DNA from 3 places in the Listeria sp. Marseille-Q6474 genome. Region 3 is predicted to be linked to each of the others. Evidence: predicted binding sites of a transcription regulator. Region 3 holds the regulator's gene; each other region holds the start of a gene.

Region 1 (6,776 bases), 780 kb from region 3:
TCTTCGCCTAAGTCTTTAGCTGCTTTTTCACGAATCGTTGAAAGTTCTGTTCTAGAAACTTCTAACGCGCTTTCAAAACGTTTTACTTCACTTTCAACATCCGTAACTTCAGTTTTTTCATAGGAAAGATCAGGTTCAACGAGCAGATAAGCTTTCGCAATGGCAATCCCATCAGATGCTGCGATACCTTTCAACTCTTTAGCCATTATTCAGCCAATCCTTCTTTCTTAAGAACTTCAGTTAGTCCTTCAATTGCTTCTTTTTCGTCGCTACCTTCAGTATAGATAGTGATGTCAGCGCCTTTACCAATACCAAGGGACATAACACCCATGATTGATTTAAGATTTACTTTTTTGCCAGTGTATTCAATTTGAACGTCAGAGCTGTATTTACTTGCAGCCTGCACCAATAGAGTTGCTGGGCGTGCGTGAATTCCTGTTTCATCGATTACTACAAAACTTGCTTGTTCCATAATTTACATTCTCCTTTGTAAAGAAATTTGTTGTAACCTTTTAAGCCGAAAAATTTTCAGCAAAAAAGACTATCCCTCAATTAAAAAGAGTACCATGTTTTACCTATTGTTACAACTATTTGATTAAAAATTTTTTAGAATGTTTTTTTCTATTACGGCTTCTTTCGTTCTTTTACAACTGGAAGAAAGGGAGCGTTTTCTATAATTTTGTCACTAAATTGTTGCATTTTTGATTTAAAATGCACTTTTTAAAGGCTTATAGTTGATTTTAATAGGTTTTTAGTGCAGAATTTAAGGAAGGTTCAAAAATGCATACATTCTTTTTCATCAAGATAAACGCAACACCGAAAATTGAAGGAGTGATAACAATGGCAAAGGCACATGTTGGAGACATTATTGAATTTAAGGATGGCTTAACAGGAATTGTTGAAAAGCTCAACGAAAATTCTGTTATTGTCGACTTAACTTATATGGAAAATTTTAAAGATTTAGGTATTGAAGAAAAAACAGTGGTAAATCACAAAAATTATCAAATTATTCATTCTGTAGAAGAAGACGAGGAAGAGACAGAAGAATAAAAAATTATTTCTAACTGCGCAAAAGTAAAGCATTTTCGTTTAACAATGCTTTATGTTTTTGCGTTTTTTATATGTTTAAAAACGGGCAAAGGAGCGTTTTAATGTGGAAAGTAAAAAGAAAATTGCCATTATTGGAGCAGGTCCCGGTGGTTTAGCTACTGGTATGCTTTTAAGTCAACTCGGCTATCAAGTAAGCATCTATGAAAAAAATGACCGTATTGGTGGTAGAACTGCGCTGCATAAAATGGGTAAATATTCATTTGATGTAGGGCCTTCCGCTTTAACAATGACGCATGTGTTAACTTCTCTTTTTATGGATTGTAACCGTAATATTTTAGATTATGTCTCCCTTTTACCGATCAATCCAATACACACGCTTTATTTTAAAGATATTACTTTTCCACTTTATAGCGATTATTCTGAAACAAAAACAGTTATTAAAACTTACTTTCCTGGTGAAGAAGATGGATTTGATCGTTTTATGAGAGAAAATACGAAAAAAATGCTTTATATTTCGCCGCTTAATCAATTTAACTACAGTTCCTTATTTGATTTCTTTCGACCAACTACAATACGTGCACTTCCAAGTCTCACACTTGGGCGCTCTTTAATGGATGATTTGGCCAGATATTTTAATAGCAAATATCTTCGTATCGCTTTTTCCTTACAAATGCGTTATTTAGGAATGTCACCATGGGATATTCCAGCAGCATATAGTATTATTCCTTTTTCTGAGTATTATTTCGGCACTTTTCATCCAATCGGTGGTCAAAATAAAATTGTCGAAGCGATGCAACAAGTCGTTATGGAAAATAAAGGAAAATTCTATTTTAATTCTGAAGTAACCTCCTTTGAAACGAATGGAAAAGAAATTACTAGCGCAACACTTGCTAACGGTCAATCGATTGAAGCTGATTATTATTTTACTAACTTAGATTTTATTTATTCGTTAACAAGTAACACGAAAGTAAAGGAGAAAGAAAAAGAATACTCCTCTTCTGCTTTTATGTTGTACCTTGGTTTGAAAACAGTGCTTCCTTTTTCACATCAATCCATTATTTTTCCAGATAATTACCGAGAATTTGCGAATAATACCATCCATAAAAAAATCCTTTCTAAAGACTTAGCGGTTCATATCACTAATCCTTCAGCCACGGATAACACAATGGCGCCAATGAATCATTCAAGCGTTCGGATTATGGTTTCTGCTCCAAATACTACTAGTGGCATTGATTGGAAAGAACAAACACCTGCATTTCGTCAATTAATATTAGATACGGTAAAAGCGAGATTAGAAATTCCTGATTTAGAGGATTATATTGAAGAAGAATATATTATTACTCCAACTGATTGGGAAGAAAAATATCATGTAAAATACGGGGCAATATTCGGTTTACAACATTTATGGCATCAACAAGGTTTCTTACATCCTGCGAAAAAGTCACCTGCGTTTAAGAACTTATTTGTTGTCGGAGCTGGGGCCATGTCTAGTAGCTCCCTCCCTTTCATTATTGAAAATGCGCAAATTGCTACCAAGAAATTTTTGCAAAAAGAAAAGAAATCCGAGTAATCGATTAGCTGATTACTCGGATTTCTTTGTAGTCTTCGTTTCTTTTTCAAGGCTAAAGAAATAACAAGCTGTAAAAATAATATTTGAAACAATAATAATAGCAATCGAGGTCCATAAATCAAGATAAAACGATAAAAAGACAAAGAAAGCGATAATAATCCAATAAACGATGACAATTTCTGATTTTAAATCTGGATATTTAAGTCGTTCCCAACTATCCGTTAAACTTAAAATAAAATAAATCATTAAATGTAAAATCAGGCCTAAGAGCCACCAATTTATAAAATCAGATAGCTGTAAGATCGTAAAACCATTTTGCGTAATATATAGTTGTTTAGATTGCATTGTGATTGGTTCAATTAAGACTTCAAAAATCATCACCATCGTAGCTGCGATAAAAGAATAAATCCCTCCACGAATCCAATCAACATTGATTTTAAGTGTGATTTCACGTGCGATAATGTGTGTCCCGGCAATCATTCCGACCCAAATGAATCCCATCGTAATAGGAATACCATACAAACTCCCGCCTAGCGTAGAGCCAATATATTCATCCGTATAACTTAATTGCATCCATTCGATACAAGTACTGACAACAAAAATAAGTAGAGTAATAGCAGATCCAAGCCATTTGCCATATTGCATAATAAAGAAAACTGCTGCAAAAATACCAGTAAATACTAAAAATAGTGACTGGATTGTTGTTAAACGCGGCGGAATAATGTGTAAAGAAACTAGCAATACACTACCTAAAAACCAGAATATATATACCCAAAGTAAAAATTTGTAGTTTTTTTCTAACATCTATGAACCACTCCTATTTTTTCATTATATAGGATTTATTAAATTGCACAACTTTTATCTTATCTTTTGTTTAATTGTTGCCAAACGATTTCATTTGTTTTAAAGTAGTATGAGAAGTATTTGTTAAGAAGAGGTGTAAAGTATTTGAAGAGCATCAAGATTGATTATAAACTTGTACTGGGACTCATTTTATGTGCCCTACTTGTTATATTAACATATCAGTTCCCACGTGTTTTTTGGTATTTATATGGAGCTGGGATGTTATTTTTACTTAGTTTTGTGATATTTAATGATGATTTAAAAAAGGAATTTTCGTTCGTTAAAGGCATTTTACCTGGAATTTTTTCCGGAATTGTCCTTTATATTATTTTTTACATAGGCGCCTTTATTATTAAAGTAATGCCAGGTGGTCTAGAACATTCTGTAGAAGCTGCATTTAATAAGTATTCCACCCACTCTTTAGTAATATGGTTGCTTTTGATTGTCGCGATTATCCCCGGTGAAGAAATTTTCTGGCGCGGATTTGTATTAAAACGTTTGAACCATTATTTTAATCATTGGTTCTCTAATATTTTTGCCGCTTTACTATGTATGGTCATGATGTTGCCTAGTGGTAATTTTGCCGCTATCATCGGTATTTTTGTCGCATCTCTTGTATGGAATGTGATGTACTCTTACCGTCCGAGCCTTCTCATGGTTTATCTGTCGCATTTGACCTTTGCCTTTTTACTACTCGCGGCATTGCCAATTTATTAAAAAACTTAGAAACATTCCTTTTTTATAGGAATGTTTTTTTTTTTTGAAAAATTTGAAGCAAAATACTTGAAAGTCAAAATAGGTCAGTATATAATAAATTCATAAGGTCAAAGATAGTCAAAGTCAAGACCTTTCATTTCTCATTTTTAAAAGGAGGAAATTAACTATGAACTGTGAAAAATGTAATCAAAATCAAGCAACAATCCAACTATATATGAATATTAACGGCAAGCGTGTAGAAATGCCGCTTTGTGCCTCTTGTTACGCAGAAGTTAGAAATCAAGCAAACTTTGGGGCAAATGAATTTCCAGGTGCTGGCGGTTCCCCGTTCGATGATATTTTCCGTCAACTAAGTGGCGCTGCAAACCAAGCAAGCCGTGAACAACAAAGTCAAAGAAACACACAAGTACAAACACAAACTGGTGGCGCTGGAAACGGCTTACTAGATGAATTTGGAACAAACTTAACAGATATGGCGAAAAACGATCAACTCGATCCAGTAATTGGTCGTGACAAAGAAATTAAACGTGTCATCGAAATCTTGAATCGTCGTAATAAAAACAATCCTGTCCTTATCGGTGAACCAGGTGTTGGTAAAACTGCGGTTGTCGAAGGACTTGCAAATGCAATTGTCGCAGGTGAAGTTCCAAGTAAGTTAATGAACAAAGAAGTTATCTTACTAGATGTTGCTTCTCTCGTTTCTGGAACAGGAATCCGCGGACAGTTTGAAGAACGAATGAAACAATTAATTAAAGAATTACAAGAACGCAAAAACACGATCTTGTTTATTGATGAAGTGCACACAATTGTCGGCGCTGGATCCGCAGAAGGTTCAATGGACGCAGGAAATATTTTAAAACCAGCCTTAGCTCGCGGTGACTTACAAATGATTGGTGCAACAACGCTAAAAGAATATCGTACTATCGAAAAAGATGCTGCACTTGAGCGTCGTTTCCAACCAGTAACGGTGAATGAACCTTCTACCGAAGAAACACTTACTATTTTAAATGGCTTGAAATCCAAATATGAAGATTTCCATGAAGTTGTCTATTCTCCTGAAGCTTTAAAAGCAGCGGTTGAATTAAGCTCTCGCTACATTCAAGACCGTCATTTGCCAGATAAAGCGATTGATTTAATGGATGAAGTTGGTTCAAAATACAATCTATCTATTGAAAAATTGGATGAAAACACCGTTAGTGAACGTGTTGCTCGTTTAGAAGAAGAAAAAAATCAAGCTCTCCAAATGGAAGACTACGAAAAAGCAGCCAAAGTTCGGGACGAAATTACTCGACTTGAAGAAAATAAAACTAGTAACTCCTTTTCAGAACGGCCAGTTATTCAATCTTCTGATATTCAAGCGATTATTGAAGAAAAAACTGGTATTCCAGTAGGACGTTTACAAGAAGACGAACAATCCAAAATGAAAAACCTAGAAAGCAACTTAACCGGAAAAGTAATCGGTCAAGATGATGCCGTGAAAAAAGTAGCGAAAGCAATTCGTCGTAGCCGTGTTGGGTTAAAAGCTAAAAATCGTCCAATTGGTTCGTTCTTATTCGTCGGACCTACTGGTGTCGGAAAAACAGAACTTGGTCGCACACTTGCTCGTGAATTATTTGGTACAAGTGAAGCGATGATTCGTTTAGATATGAGTGAATTCATGGAAAAACACAGCGTCTCTAAATTAATCGGTTCTCCTCCAGGCTATGTTGGTCACGAAGAAGCTGGTCAATTAACTGAAAAAGTTCGTCGTAATCCTTATAGCATCATCCTTTTAGACGAAATTGAAAAAGCACACCCGGATGTACAACATATGTTTTTACAAATTCTAGAGGATGGACGTTTAACTGATTCTCAAGGACGCACAGTAAGCTTTAAAGATACAGTAATAATCATGACAAGTAATGCTGGTACGACTGATACAGAAGCTTCTGTTGGCTTTAATACAGCAACTGACAATAAACTTGAAAAAGGCTCAGATATCCTTGCAAAACTAGGCGCATACTTTAAACCAGAATTCTTAAACCGTCTAGATAGCGTTATTGAATTTAAATCTCTTGAAAAAGATGATTTAGTACAGATTATCGACTTAATGCTCGTTGACTTAAATTCAATGCTCGCACAAGAAGGCGTAACTATAGACGTTTCTAAAGAAGTTAAAGAACATTTAATTGAGCTTGGATATGACCCTAAATTTGGTGCTAGACCACTTCGCCGCACAATCCAAGAACATTTAGAAGATGCGATTGCCGATAGTTTAATTGATCAACCAGAAGCGAAGAAATTAAATGCCACACTAAATGACGATAAAAATATCGTTATAACTGAACAAGTAACAGTTTAATAAAAAAGGCTTGCGTTAACTTAAACGCAAGCCTTTTTCTAATGCAAGTAAATATTGCTTTTTATCAATGTCCGCTCCGTTATACCCACCAAGCGCCCCATCACTTTTCACGCACCTATGACATGGAATAAGTATAGGAATAGGATTAGCGCGATTAGCTTGTCCCACCGCTTGCACTGCTTTTGGACTCCCAGCAGCTATTGCTATATCTTTATAACTAACAACTACACCATATGGAATTTCACTAAGTGCTTG
Region 2 (6,776 bases), on a different contig from region 3:
TATTATGCAAGCGGTTGGGGCGAGTCATCTTTTAGCAGAGTGGGAAACAATGCCACTAGATGTAGTCGGTGTAGATTGGCGTGAAACGATTACAACTGCTAGACAAAAAGTACCAACAAAAGCAATTCAAGGAAATCTAGACCCATCCACACTTCTTGCACCAGAAAAATGTCTAGCAGAAACGGAACGAATTTTGCAAGAAGGTATACTAGAACCAGGATACATTTTCAACTTAGGACACGGTGTTTTTCCAGAAGTACCACCAGAAATGCTAAAAAAATTAACTAAGTACATCCACGAAAGAAGCGAAATTCTATTAAAAAAAGGATGATGAAAAATGACTAAAAAAGTAGGTTTACTTGTAATGGCATACGGGACTCCGTATAAAGACGAAGATATTGAACGTTACTACACAGATATTCGTCACGGACATAAGCCAAGTGAAGAAATGATTGCAGATTTACGAGGAAGATACCACGCTATCGGAGGCCTTTCACCACTCGCGAAAATCACCGAAGCACAAGCCTATGGACTAGAAAAAGCATTAAATGACGCACAAGATGAAGTAGAATTTAAAGCGTATATCGGTTTAAAACACATCGAACCATTCATTGAGGACGCGGTTGAAGCAATGCATAAAGATGGTATAGAAGAAGCTATTTCTATCGTTTTAGCGCCACATTATTCCAGTTTTAGTGTCGAAGCATATAACAAAAGAGCAAAAGATGCTGCTGATAAATTGGGCGGTATTCATATTCAAGCAATTAATGATTGGTACAAACAACCAAAATTCATTCAAATGTGGGCTGATAGAATTAATGAAACAGCTAAACAAATTCCAGCAGAGGAATTAATAGACACTGTGTTAATTGTTTCCGCACACAGTTTACCAGAGAAAATTAAACAACATAACGATCCGTATCCAGACCAACTTCAAGAAACAGCGGATTTAATTTTTGATAAAGTAGCAGTACCTCATTATGCGCTAGGTTGGCAAAGTGAAGGGAAAACCGGGGAACCTTGGCTTGGACCTGATGTACAAGATTTAACAAGAGAACTTCATGGCCGAGAAAAATACAAACATTTTATTTATACGCCAGTTGGTTTTGTCGCAGAACATTTAGAAGTACTTTATGATAATGATTATGAATGTAAAGTAGTAACAGATGAAGTTGGTGCAGCTTACCATCGACCTCCAATGCCAAATGCTGACCCTGAATTTTTAGAAGTCTTAAGAACGGTCGTTTGGGATGCATACACAAAATAAAAAAAGGCGCCGGGATACTCGTTATTCCGGCACTTTTTTTATAAAGAAAGAAAACGGTTTCAATATTTTTAGCTAAATACTATGAAGTTTTAATCAGATTCTCATCTTTGCCGGGCATAATGATAACTATAGAAAGACAGGAGGTTCACCCAAATGAAAAACAAGGCAGAAAAACAAAGAATTGCCACTAATTTGTCACTTTATATGAAAATAAATGGATATACTCATAGAACATTCGCGCTTGCAGTCGGGATTTCCCAAAACACTTTGAAAGCATTAATGATTGGGAAAATGAGAAACGAAAATAAATTCCAAAAATACATAACACAAATTACAGAAAGTTTGACATTAGACGAAAAATTCTTTGAACAACCAAAAGAAGCGATTACAGCAGCACCTATCACTTTTCAAGATACAAACAAAATGCATCTTGGAGACGAGAAATTCAATGCTATCAGCTTAATGTTAAAAATTGGCGAAATTCATTACGAATCATAAAAAGCTTGGGACTAATCATCCCGAGCTTTTTTATATGGCATAAAACAGAAAGATTCAGGGCTTGACGAACCTCACTAACTCACGTAAAATGAAGACAATTTTCAAAATAGGAGTGTGACACATGATTAGAAAACTAACTGTATCTGATAATGAAGAAGTAATGGCACTTTTAAAACCCGAAGCAACCCAAAATTTATTTATTATTGGGGACATCGAAAATTTTGGTTATGAGAGTGATGTGCAAGATCTTTGGGGCGAATTCGATTCTGCAGGTAAATTACATGCATTGTTACTTCGATTCGATACGTTTTTCTTACCCTATTCAAAAGACGCTAATTTTAATGCAAAAGCTTTTTCGGAAATTATTGCTACACATGACAAGTATGAAGTTAGCGGGATGTCTCGTGTCACAAAAGAACTAGAACCATTTTTACCAGGACTTGCCGAGAAAAGACAAGATACTTATTTTTGCGAATGCGAACATGTAAATCGTATTCCAGTGAATCAAGATGTTATCGTTAGAACGGCGGTAGCGGAAGACGTGGCACCAATTATTAAAATGCGCAAACACATTAAAGAATTTGGTTCACGCGACGAAAACGAAGAATTAATTATTCGCCAAATTGAAAAAGGCGTTAAACGAATTTATTATATTGAACAAGACCAAGAAGTAGTTGCCGTAGCAGAAACATCGGCAGAAAATTCCTTTTCAGCAATGATTACAGGTGTAGCGACAAGTGATGGATATCGACAACGCGGTTTTGCAAGTACGCTTCTAAAAAAATTATGTTGCGATGTATTAGCAGAAGGAAAGAAACCATGTTTGTTTTATGATAACCCAGTTGCTGGTGAAATATATCACCGCCTTGGTTTTGAGCACACAGGAGATTTTGTTATGTATAAATAACCTTTACTTTGCATCCGTAAGATTGGTATGATGGATATATTATGTTAGTAAAGGATGAATAATGTGAAACCACGTGGAATTTGTTTTTTTGATATGGATGGAACACTGTTGAATAGTGAATCCAAAGTACTTGATACCTCACTTCAAGCACTTGATAAACTTCGAGAAAATAATGTTATTCCTGTCATTGCTACTGGTCGGACACTTATAGAAATCAGTCATCAAATGAAAATTACCGGCATTGAATCCGCAGTAATGATGAACGGACAAATGGCTATTTTTGAAGGAGAAAAAGTGTACGAAGATGTGCTTGATGCTGATTTGCTTGCTCGTTTGACGGAAGAAGCTAAATCACAAAATGTAGAGGTTTGCTATTATAATGATAAAAGAATTGGCGCAACTGCAAGTACACCAGTTGTAAAAGCGCATTATGATTTTTTAGGCGAGCCAATGCCAGAAGTAAGACCGAATATGTATAAAGAAGAAACTATCAATATGGCGCTTCTTTTACTCGAGTCAGGTGATGACTATTTTCCAGAACGTTTTCCAGAATTACAATTCGTTCGCAATACACCATTTAGTAATGACGTCTTAAGAAATGGCGGATCTAAAGCTGTCGGTATTTCGAAACTACTTGAAGTTATGGGCTATCAAGATGTTCCAACCTATGCTTTTGGAGATGGCATGAACGACTTAGAGATGTTTGGCGCTGTGGATTATGCGATTGCAATGGAAAACGCTGTACCTTTATTAAAAGAAAAAGCTAACTTTGTAACGAAAGACAACAATAGCGATGGAATAATGTTAGGCTTGAAACAATTTGATCTAATTTAGAGAAGTGCCTCGTGCGCTTCTTTTTTTATGAAATTTCCAACGCAAGACCGATAGAATTGTAATAATTATTTTGATATAATAAAACTAATCAATTGAAGAGGAGAAATGTTCATGAACGAAATCAATCCAACATCCGAGCGAGTAAACACAGAGAAAAGAACAAATAAACAAATTATTATGCAAAAAATACTTAATTGGTTTGTATTTTCTTTGCTACTTGCATCTATCGGTGCTGCGATTGGGAGTAAATTAAGTCCAGAACTTTATTTGCCTCTTGTCGTGTTAGAAGTCGCGTTACTTATCACAGCAATGGTAGTGCGTCGAAGTAAAACAATTAATAAAGTGGTGGGGTACCCAGTAGTACTAGCATTTGCGTTTGTCACAGGCTTAACGCTTGGACCAACTTTGACATATTATTTTGGTGCAGGACAAGGTGCCGCCGTTCTGATGGCTTTTGTTACAGCAACCATTACATTCACAACACTAGCTTTTATTGGCGCAAAAATGAAAAGAGACTTATCTTTCTTAAGTAGCGCATTATTCGCTGCGATTATTATTCTTATCATCTTTAGTTTTGCAGGAGTATTTTTACCATTAGGTTCTATGCTGACAACAATTATTTCAGCAGGTGGGACAATTATTTTCTCATTATACATTTTGTATGATTTTAACCAAATTATGAAGCGCGATGTGGAACTTGCAGATGTGCCAATGCTTGCGCTAAATTTATACCTTGATTTCCTTAACTTATTCATGTTCTTACTCCGCCTATTTACAGGTCGTGATTAAGAAATTCTGAAGATCTGCCAACCTAAAAATTGGTAGGTCTTTTTCTATAAAAAAAGATGGTTTTTGTTAGACAAAAGCAAGATAAAAAACTATAATAAAGTTAAGGTCAAAAAAGGTCAGACTTATCTTTTATAAGGAGGACAAAAAATGGATTTACAAAAATTTACCCAACAAGTCCAGCAAACAATTGCGGACGCACAAAATCTAGCTATTGCATCAGAACATCAAGAAATTGACGTTATACATGTTTTTAAAGTGTTATTAACGGAGAGTGACTTTGCAAAACGCGTATATGATGTAGCAGAAGTTAATGTTGAGGCACTTCAAAAAGTAGTAGACGAATCTTTAAGAAAAATCCCTGTTGTTTCAGGAAGCGGAGTGAACTATGGCCAAGCAATGAGTCAAGCACTTTTCCAACTAATGAGAGATGCAGAAAAAGAACAGAAACAATTAGACGATGATTTTGTATCGACAGAACATCTTATCTTAGCTGTAATGGACCAAAAGTCAAATCCCATCACAGCCGAATTAAAAAAGCAAAATAAATCTAAAAAACAAATTAACGAAGCAATTTTAAAAATCAGAGGAGGGAAAAAAGTGACTTCTCAAAATGCAGAGGAAAACTATGAAGCTTTAACAAAATATGGACGAGATTTAGTCGCGGAAGTAAGAAGCGGGAAACTTGATCCAGTGATTGGACGCGACGCAGAAATTCGTAATGTCATCCGAATTTTATCAAGAAAAACAAAAAATAATCCAGTTCTAATTGGTGAACCAGGTGTTGGTAAAACAGCAATTGTGGAAGGTTTAGCACAACGTATTGTCAGAAAAGACGTTCCAGAAGGATTGAAAGATAAAACAATTATTTCCCTTGATATTGGTTCCCTTATTGCTGGGGCTAAGTATCGTGGTGAATTTGAAGAACGTTTAAAAGCAGTACTCCAAGAAGTAAAACAAAGTGATGGTCAAATTTTACTATTTATAGATGAAATTCACACAATTGTCGGCGCAGGTAAAACAGATGGAGCTATGGATGCTGGAAACATGTTAAAACCTATGCTTGCAAGAGGTGAACTTCACTGTATCGGCGCAACAACTTTAGACGAATACCGCCAATATATCGAAAAAGATGCGGCACTAGAAAGACGTTTCCAAAAAGTACTTGTTCCAGAGCCAACAGTGGAAGATACAGTTTCCATTTTACGTGGTTTAAAAGAACGTTTTGAAATCCATCATGGCGTAAATATTCATGATAATGCCTTAGTTGCCGCAGCTAGCCTTTCTAATCGTTACATTACGGATCGTTTTTTACCGGATAAAGCAATTGATTTAGTAGATGAAGCGTGTGCAACTATTCGCGTCGAAATTGACTCTATGCCAAGTGAACTTGATGAAGTAACAAGAAAAGTCATGCAGCTAGAAATTGAAGAAGCGGCATTAAAAGAAGAAAAAGACCCAGCAAGTGAACGGCGCTTAGAGATGTTACAGCGAGAACTAGCTGACTATAAAGAAGAAGCAAATAAAATGAAGTCTAAATGGGAATCCGAAAAAAGCGAAATCAGTAAAATTCGTGAAGTTCGTGAACAAATCGATCATCTGCGTCATGAATTAGAAGAAGCAGAGAACAACTACGATTTAAATAAAGCTGCTGAACTTCGCCACGGTAAAATTCCAGCAGTAGAAAAAGAATTATTAGCATTAGAAACGGAAAATCGCGAAAAAACAGCCCAAGAAGATCGAATTTTACAAGAAGAAGTAACAGAAAATGAAATCGCTGAAATTGTTGGACGATGGACTGGAATACCAGTGACTAAGTTAGTAGAAGGAGAACGCGAAAAACTGCTTAAATTAGCCGATGTCCTTCATCAAAAAGTAATTGGTCAAGACGACGCGGTTCAATTAGTTAGTGATGCAGTATTACGTGCTCGTGCGGGGATTAAAGATCCAAAACGACCAATCGGATCCTTTATTTTCTTAGGCCCAACCGGTGTTGGTAAAACGGAACTAGCCAAAGCATTAGCCTATAATATGTTTGATTCTGAAGATCATATGATTCGAATTGATATGTCTGAATACATGGAGAAACATTCCGTATCAAGACTTGTCGGGGCTCCTCCAGGTTATGTTGGATATGAGGAAGGCGGACAACTTACCGAAGCTGTAAGACGCAACCCATATTCGATTGTCTTACTTGATGAAATCGAAAAAGCCCATCCAGACGTATTTAATATCCTTTTACAAGTGCTTGATGATGGTCGGATTACGGATTCACAAGGGCGCTTAATTGACTTTAAAAACACCGTAATCATTATGACGTCTAATATCGGCTCTAATTTATTACTTGAAAGAACCGAAGAAGGTGAAATCTCGCCTGAACTAGAATCAGACGTAATGCAAATTTTGCAAAGTGAATTTAAACCAGAATTTTTAAACCGGGTAGATGATATTATTCTATTTAAACCACTTACACTCGCTGATATT
Region 3 (6,776 bases):
AGGGTGAGAATCCCTTCCACCGAATATCTAAGGTTTCCTGAGGAAGGCTCGTCCGCTCAGGGTTAGTCGGGACCTAAGCCGAGGCCGATAGGCGTAGGCGATGGACAACAGGTAGAGATTCCTGTACCAGTGCTAATTGTTTAACCGATGGGGTGACACAGAAGGATAGGGAATCGCACGAATGGAAATGTGCGTCCAAGCAGTGAGTGTGAGAAGTAGGCAAATCCGCTTCTTGCGAAGCATGAGCTGTGATGGGGAAGGAAATTAAGTACGGAAGTTCCTGATTTCACGCTGTCAAGAAAAGCCTCTAGGAAGAGTAGTACTGCCCGTACCGCAAACCGACACAGGTAGATGAGGAGAGAATCCTAAGGTGAGCGAGAGAACTCTCGTTAAGGAACTCGGCAAAATGACCCCGTAACTTCGGGAGAAGGGGTGCTCTATTAGGGTGCAAGCCCGAGAGAGCCGCAGTGAATAGGCCCAGGCGACTGTTTAGCAAAAACACAGGTCTCTGCAAAACCGTAAGGTGACGTATAGGGGCTGACGCCTGCCCGGTGCTGGAAGGTTAAGAGGAGTGCTTAGCTTCGGCGAAGGTACGAATTGAAGCCCCAGTAAACGGCGGCCGTAACTATAACGGTCCTAAGGTAGCGAAATTCCTTGTCGGGTAAGTTCCGACCCGCACGAAAGGCGCAACGATCTGGGCACTGTCTCAACGAGAGACTCGGTGAAATTATAGTACCTGTGAAGATGCAGGTTACCCGCGACAGGACGGAAAGACCCCGTGGAGCTTTACTGCAACCTGATATGGAATGTTTGTACCGCTTGTACAGGATAGGTAGGAGCCGAAGAGACGTGTGCGCTAGCATACGAGGAGGCAATGGTGGGATACTACCCTGGCTGTATGACCATTCTAACCCGCCACGCTAAGCGCGTGGGGAGACAGTGTCAGGTGGGCAGTTTGACTGGGGCGGTCGCCTCCTAAAGAGTAACGGAGGCGCCCAAAGGTTCCCTCAGAATGGATGGAAATCATTCGCAGAGTGTAAAGGCACAAGGGAGCTTGACTGCGAGACTGACAAGTCGAGCAGGGACGAAAGTCGGGCTTAGTGATCCGGTGGTTCCGCATGGAAGGGCCATCGCTCAACGGATAAAAGCTACCCCGGGGATAACAGGCTTATCTCCCCCAAGAGTCCACATCGACGGGGAGGTTTGGCACCTCGATGTCGGCTCGTCGCATCCTGGGGCTGTAGTCGGTCCCAAGGGTTGGGCTGTTCGCCCATTAAAGCGGCACGCGAGCTGGGTTCAGAACGTCGTGAGACAGTTCGGTCCCTATCCGTCGCGGGCGCAGGAAATTTGAGAGGAGCTGTCCTTAGTACGAGAGGACCGGGATGGACACACCGCTGGTGTACCAGTTGTTCCGCCAGGAGCATCGCTGGGTAGCTATGTGTGGCAGGGATAAACGCTGAAAGCATCTAAGCGTGAAGCCCCCCTCAAGATGAGATTTCCCATTTCTTCGGAAAGTAAGATCCCTGAAAGATGATCAGGTAGATAGGTTTGGAGTGGAAGTGTAGCGATACATGGAGCGGACAAATACTAATCGATCGAGGACTTAACCAAAAAATGAAACGAAGTTACCTAACTGAACCCTTTCTTCTCTAGTTTTGAGAGAGCAATCTTTCAACAACTTCATATTGTCTGGTAGTTATGGCGAGAAGGTCACACCCGTTCCCATCCCGAACACGGTAGTTAAGCTTCTCTGCGCCAATGGTAGTTGGGGGCTTCCCCCTGCGAGAGTAGGTCGCTGCCGGGCAATATTAAAAGTCCTAATTATTTAGGGCTTTTTTTGTTATAAAAAGATAAATAAATTGCTAAAAGGTACAGGTATCTAGTATAATTAAAGTCAAAAATAGTCAAAGTCAGTGATTTGGAAAATATGGAAAGGAGATTCCTTATAATGAAAAATATTTCTGATATTATAGAAGCTTATTTAAAGCAAGTACTGGAGTCTAGTGAAGCTGTTGAAATTAAGAGAAGTGAAATTGCGGATAAGTTTGAATGTGTGCCTTCTCAAATCAACTATGTAATCAATACTAGATTTACAATGGAACGCGGGTATATTGTTGAAAGTAAACGCGGTGGCGGCGGATATATTCGGATTATCAAAGTGAAAATGAATGATAAGCTTCAATTATTAGAAGCTATTATATCTATGGTTCATGATAAAAAGGTATCTCAATCTTTTTCTGAAGATGTAATTTTAAGGTTACTTGAAGAAGATGTTATAACGAAGAAAGAAGCAAGACTGATGGTTGCTGCACTTGATCGTGAGGTTTTAATTTTACCTCTGCCAGATAGAGATATTTTGCGTAGTAGGATACTCGAATCAATGTTAGTTGCTTTGAAATATGATTAAGGTGTGATGGCTATGATTTGTCAAAAGTGTGGGGAAAACAAGGCGATAATTGCGCTTCAACAGTTAAATGAAGCTGGGAAAGTGGAGTCGTTATACTTGTGCGAGAATTGTGCTACTAAGGAGGCGCTTGCTTCTGAAAAAGACCTTGTTAAAGCAATGGATACTTTTAGTGAAGTAGCTCTGGATTTTTTGACGTTATTACAAAAAGAAGAATCTGCTCAGAAAAAAGTGGTTTGTGAAAATTGCAATCTAAGCTTTGAGGAGTTTTTACAAACTAATCGGGTTGGTTGTGCGGAGTGTTATTCAGCTTTTGAGGAGCAATTAGTTCCGATTATTGGTCGGGTGCAAAATGGTTATAAAAAGCATATTGGAAAAGTACCTGTGGAAATTGAACGTGCGGAAGATGTGCAGAATGAGATAAACCGTCTTCAAGATAAGTTAGCAGACTTAGTAAAAAATGAAGAATTTGAGGAAGCCGCAATTATTCGTGATGAAATAAGGGCTTTGAAAGCTGGGGGTGAGGATAAATGAATGTATTCGAACCTCGGCTCAGTTCTTGGTTAGAAAATGCTGGTGATGACGATGATGTTGTCCTGAGTTCACGTATTAGACTTGCTAGAAATTTAAAAGATGAGCAGTTTCCTATTTATGAACAAAAGGAAGAGGTTGTTGATAATATCGCGGAGGTATTTGATGATAATTTCACTTTAATCAAAATGAATCAGATTTCTAAGTTGCAAAAGGCTCTTTTAGTTGAAAAGCATTTAATTAGTCCTTATATGATGAATAAAAGTGAATATGGTGCAGTTCTCTTAAATGAACAAGAAAATGTGAGTATTATGTTAAATGAAGAAGATCATTTGCGGATACAATGCATGACACCAGGGTTAAGGTTGTTTGATGCTTTAGAGGCAGCATTGCAAATTGATGGATATGTGGAAGAAAAATTAACTTATGCTTTTGATAAACAGTTTGGTTATTTAACGAGTTGTGTGACGAATATTGGAACTGGGATGAGAGCTTCTGTAATGGTGCATTTGCCAGGGCTTGTTACTACGAAAAGAATTAAAAGTGTGATTGAAGCGATTAGGAGCCTCGGTTTTGTGGTAAGAGGTATATACGGGGAAGGTAGCATGCCCGCTAGTAGTATTTTTCAAGTTTCTAATCAAGTGACTTTAGGCAAAACTGAGACGGAAATCGTGGAAGATTTAACGCAAGTCATGGAACAAATCATTATGCAAGAACGTGTGGCTAGGACTACTTTGAAGCAAAAGTTTCACATTGCACTTGAAGATAGAGTTTTTAGATCATATGGTTTATTGATGAATTGTCGAATTATATCTATGCAAGAAGCTTCGGATGCTATTTCTGATATTAGACTTGGTGTGGAATTAGGGTTTTTCGAGCATATTTCTCGCCAAAAAATGAATGAATTGGTACTATTCTCGCAACCAGCTTTTTTGAGAAAAGAAGCAGGACGAGATATGGATGAATTAGAAGAGAAAGTAATACGGGCCAAAGTGATTCGCGAGATTTTGGGCGATAAATAATTAGGCTTATGATAAGGAGGAAACAACAATGATGTTTGGACGGTTTACGCAAAGAGCTCAGAAAGTACTCGCGTTGTCACAAGAAGAGGCGATGCGTTTGAATCATAGTAATTTAGGAACGGAACATATACTTCTAGGCCTTGTAAGAGAAGGTGAAGGAATTGCGGCGAAAGCACTCTATGAACTTGGGATTAGTTCTGAAAAAGTGCAGCAAGAGGTGGAAGGCTTAATTGGTCATGGGGAAAAAGCTGTGACAACGATTCAATATACTCCTCGCGCGAAAAAAGTAATTGAACTTTCGATGGATGAGGCTAGGAAACTAGGGCATACTTACGTTGGAACAGAACATATCTTACTTGGGCTTATTCGTGAAGGAGAGGGCGTTGCAGCTCGCGTTTTAAGTAATCTGGGTATTAGTTTAAATAAAGCGCGTCAACAAGTTTTACAGCTTCTTGGTGGCGGAGATGCTACAGGTGCTGGTCGACAAACAAATACGCAAGCGACACCAACTTTAGATAGTTTGGCACGTGATTTAACGGTTATTGCTCGGGAAGAGAATTTGGATCCAGTGATTGGTCGTTCTAAGGAAATTCAACGTGTGATTGAGGTGCTTAGTCGTCGGACAAAAAATAACCCAGTTCTTATTGGTGAACCTGGTGTTGGTAAAACAGCCATTGCAGAAGGTCTAGCACAGCAAATTGTCCGCAATGAAGTACCTGAAACCTTGCGCGGAAAACGTGTTATGACGCTTGATATGGGGACCGTTGTAGCAGGTACAAAATATCGTGGTGAATTTGAAGACCGTTTGAAAAAAGTAATGGATGAAATTCGTCAAGCTGGTAATGTTATTCTATTTATTGACGAACTGCATACGTTAATTGGCGCTGGTGGGGCGGAAGGTGCGATTGATGCATCCAATATTTTGAAGCCACCTCTAGCTCGTGGTGAATTGCAATGTATTGGTGCAACAACCTTAGATGAATATCGCAAATACATTGAAAAAGATGCAGCGCTTGAAAGACGTTTCCAACCGATTAAAGTTGATGAACCGACTGTAGAAGAGTCTATCCAAATTTTACATGGGTTGCGTGATCGTTATGAAGCGCATCACCGAGTTGCGATTACGGATGAAGCTCTTGAGGCTGCTGTTCGTTTATCTGATCGCTATATTTCAGACCGCTTCTTACCTGATAAAGCGATTGATGTTATTGATGAATCTGGCTCAAAAGTTCGTTTAAAATCTTTTACAACTCCAAAAAATGTAAAAGAAATGGAAAACAATTTATCAGAATTGAAAAAAGAAAAAGATGCCGCTGTACAAGGGCAAGAGTTTGAAAAAGCAGCAGCATTACGTGATAAAGAACAGAAACTCAAGAAATCATTAGAAGAAACAAAAGCAAACTGGCAAGAGAAGCAAGGTCTTGATCATAGCGAAGTAACAGAAGATATTGTTGCTGAAGTAGTTGCTAGTTGGACTGGAATTCCGGTTGCTAAACTGGCTGAAACGGAAACAAACAAACTTCTTAATATGGAAAAACTTTTACATGAGCGAGTTATTGGCCAAGATGCAGCGGTAAAAGCCGTATCACTCGCTGTTCGCCGAGCTCGTGCGGGGCTTAAAGATCCGAAACGTCCGATTGGCTCCTTCATTTTCCTTGGTCCTACTGGGGTTGGTAAAACGGAACTTGCACGTGCACTTGCTGAGTCCATGTTTGGTGATGAGGATTCAATGATTCGGATTGATATGTCCGAGTACATGGAGAAATTCTCAACTGCTCGTTTAGTTGGGGCTCCTCCAGGTTATGTTGGTTATGAAGAAGGCGGTCAGCTGACAGAAAAAGTTCGTCAAAAACCTTATTCTGTAGTGCTTTTAGATGAAATTGAAAAAGCACATCCTGACGTATTTAATATGCTATTACAAGTGCTTGATGATGGTCGTTTAACTGATTCTAAAGGTCGCGTGGTTGATTTTAGAAATACAGTTATTATTATGACTTCTAATATCGGCGCTCAAGAAATGAAACAAGATAAATCCATGGGCTTTAATGTGATTGATCCACTTAAAGATCATAAAGCAATGGAACATCGTGTTTTACAAGATTTAAAACAAGCTTTCCGCCCAGAATTTATTAACCGGATTGACGAAACAATTGTATTTCATTCTCTACAAGAAAAAGAATTGAAACAAATTGTTACGCTTCTGACTTCTCAATTAACTAAACGCCTAGCTGAACGTGATATTCATGTGAAATTAACAGAAGGTGCAAAAGCTAAAATTGCGAAAGATGGTTATGACCCAGAATACGGGGCGCGTCCTTTGAAACGAGCAATTCAAAAAGAAGTAGAAGATATGCTTTCTGAAGAATTACTTCGTGGCAATATCAAAGTAGGCGATAACGTTGAAATTGGTGTGAAAGACGGAAAATTAGAAGTTAGGAAAAAAGCAGCAACTAAAAAGAAAGCTGCTCCTAAAAAAGTAAAATCGAAATAAAAATGATGAACCTTCCTTAAATATTTAAGGGAGGTTTTTTCTGAATAAGGGCTAAAAATATAGAAAGAAGCTTGAAAATACGAATTTGGCTAAAAGGCTTAACGCGAACAGATGATCTGTGGTAAAATGAAGCATATGTATGGAGGGATGTAGAAATGGCTAAGGCAAAAAGGACGACCAAATTTGTGTGTCAGTCATGTGGGTATGAATCGGCAAAATGGATGGGTAAATGTCCGAATTGCAATGAGTGGAATCAGATGGTAGAGGCATTAGAGCCATCGAAAAAATCACGCTCAGCTTTTAATCATACAGGAGAACCATCAAAGGC

The links. Region 3 encodes CtsR, which represses protease genes until heat stress. Its sites were predicted from a motif close to ATGGTCAATAAAGGTCAAACA; they were not measured.
Region 1: OC533_RS03370 (ATP-dependent Clp protease ATP-binding subunit) is a predicted target of CtsR. The motif match lies at 4,284-4,304, and genes of this name have one in related genera.
Region 2: clpB (ATP-dependent chaperone ClpB) is a predicted target of CtsR. The motif match lies at 4,398-4,418, and genes of this name have one in related genera.

The regions. Positions count from the first base shown of each region.
Region 1 covers NZ_CAMPPS010000001.1:667,006-673,781, forward strand. Annotated here, with positions in the region: gene ptsP (phosphoenolpyruvate--protein phosphotransferase) at 1-206, opposite strand, end outside; gene OC533_RS03345 (phosphocarrier protein HPr) at 206-472, opposite strand; gene OC533_RS03350 (YkvS family protein) at 781-1,050, shown strand; gene OC533_RS03355 (phytoene desaturase family protein) at 1,154-2,620, shown strand; gene OC533_RS03360 (membrane protein) at 2,633-3,424, opposite strand; gene OC533_RS03365 (CPBP family intramembrane glutamic endopeptidase) at 3,569-4,180, shown strand; gene OC533_RS03370 (ATP-dependent Clp protease ATP-binding subunit) at 4,347-6,521, shown strand; gene OC533_RS03375 (methylated-DNA--[protein]-cysteine S-methyltransferase) at 6,537-6,776, opposite strand, start outside.
Region 2 covers NZ_CAMPPS010000002.1:205,614-212,389, forward strand. Annotated here, with positions in the region: gene hemE (uroporphyrinogen decarboxylase) at 1-331, shown strand, start outside; gene hemH (ferrochelatase) at 338-1,267, shown strand; gene OC533_RS11855 (hypothetical protein) at 1,421-1,765, shown strand; gene OC533_RS11860 (GNAT family N-acetyltransferase) at 1,887-2,672, shown strand; gene OC533_RS11865 (Cof-type HAD-IIB family hydrolase) at 2,736-3,506, shown strand; gene OC533_RS11870 (Bax inhibitor-1/YccA family protein) at 3,618-4,295, shown strand; gene clpB (ATP-dependent chaperone ClpB) at 4,443-6,776, shown strand, end outside.
Region 3 covers NZ_CAMPPS010000001.1:1,448,106-1,454,881, reverse strand. Annotated here, with positions in the region: rRNA gene OC533_RS07300 (23S ribosomal RNA) at 1-1,611, shown strand, start outside; rRNA gene rrf (5S ribosomal RNA) at 1,689-1,804, shown strand; gene OC533_RS07290 (CtsR family transcriptional regulator) at 1,949-2,407, shown strand; gene OC533_RS07285 (UvrB/UvrC motif-containing protein) at 2,420-2,938, shown strand; gene OC533_RS07280 (protein arginine kinase) at 2,935-3,957, shown strand; gene OC533_RS07275 (ATP-dependent Clp protease ATP-binding subunit) at 3,986-6,448, shown strand; gene radA (DNA repair protein RadA) at 6,604-6,776, shown strand, end outside.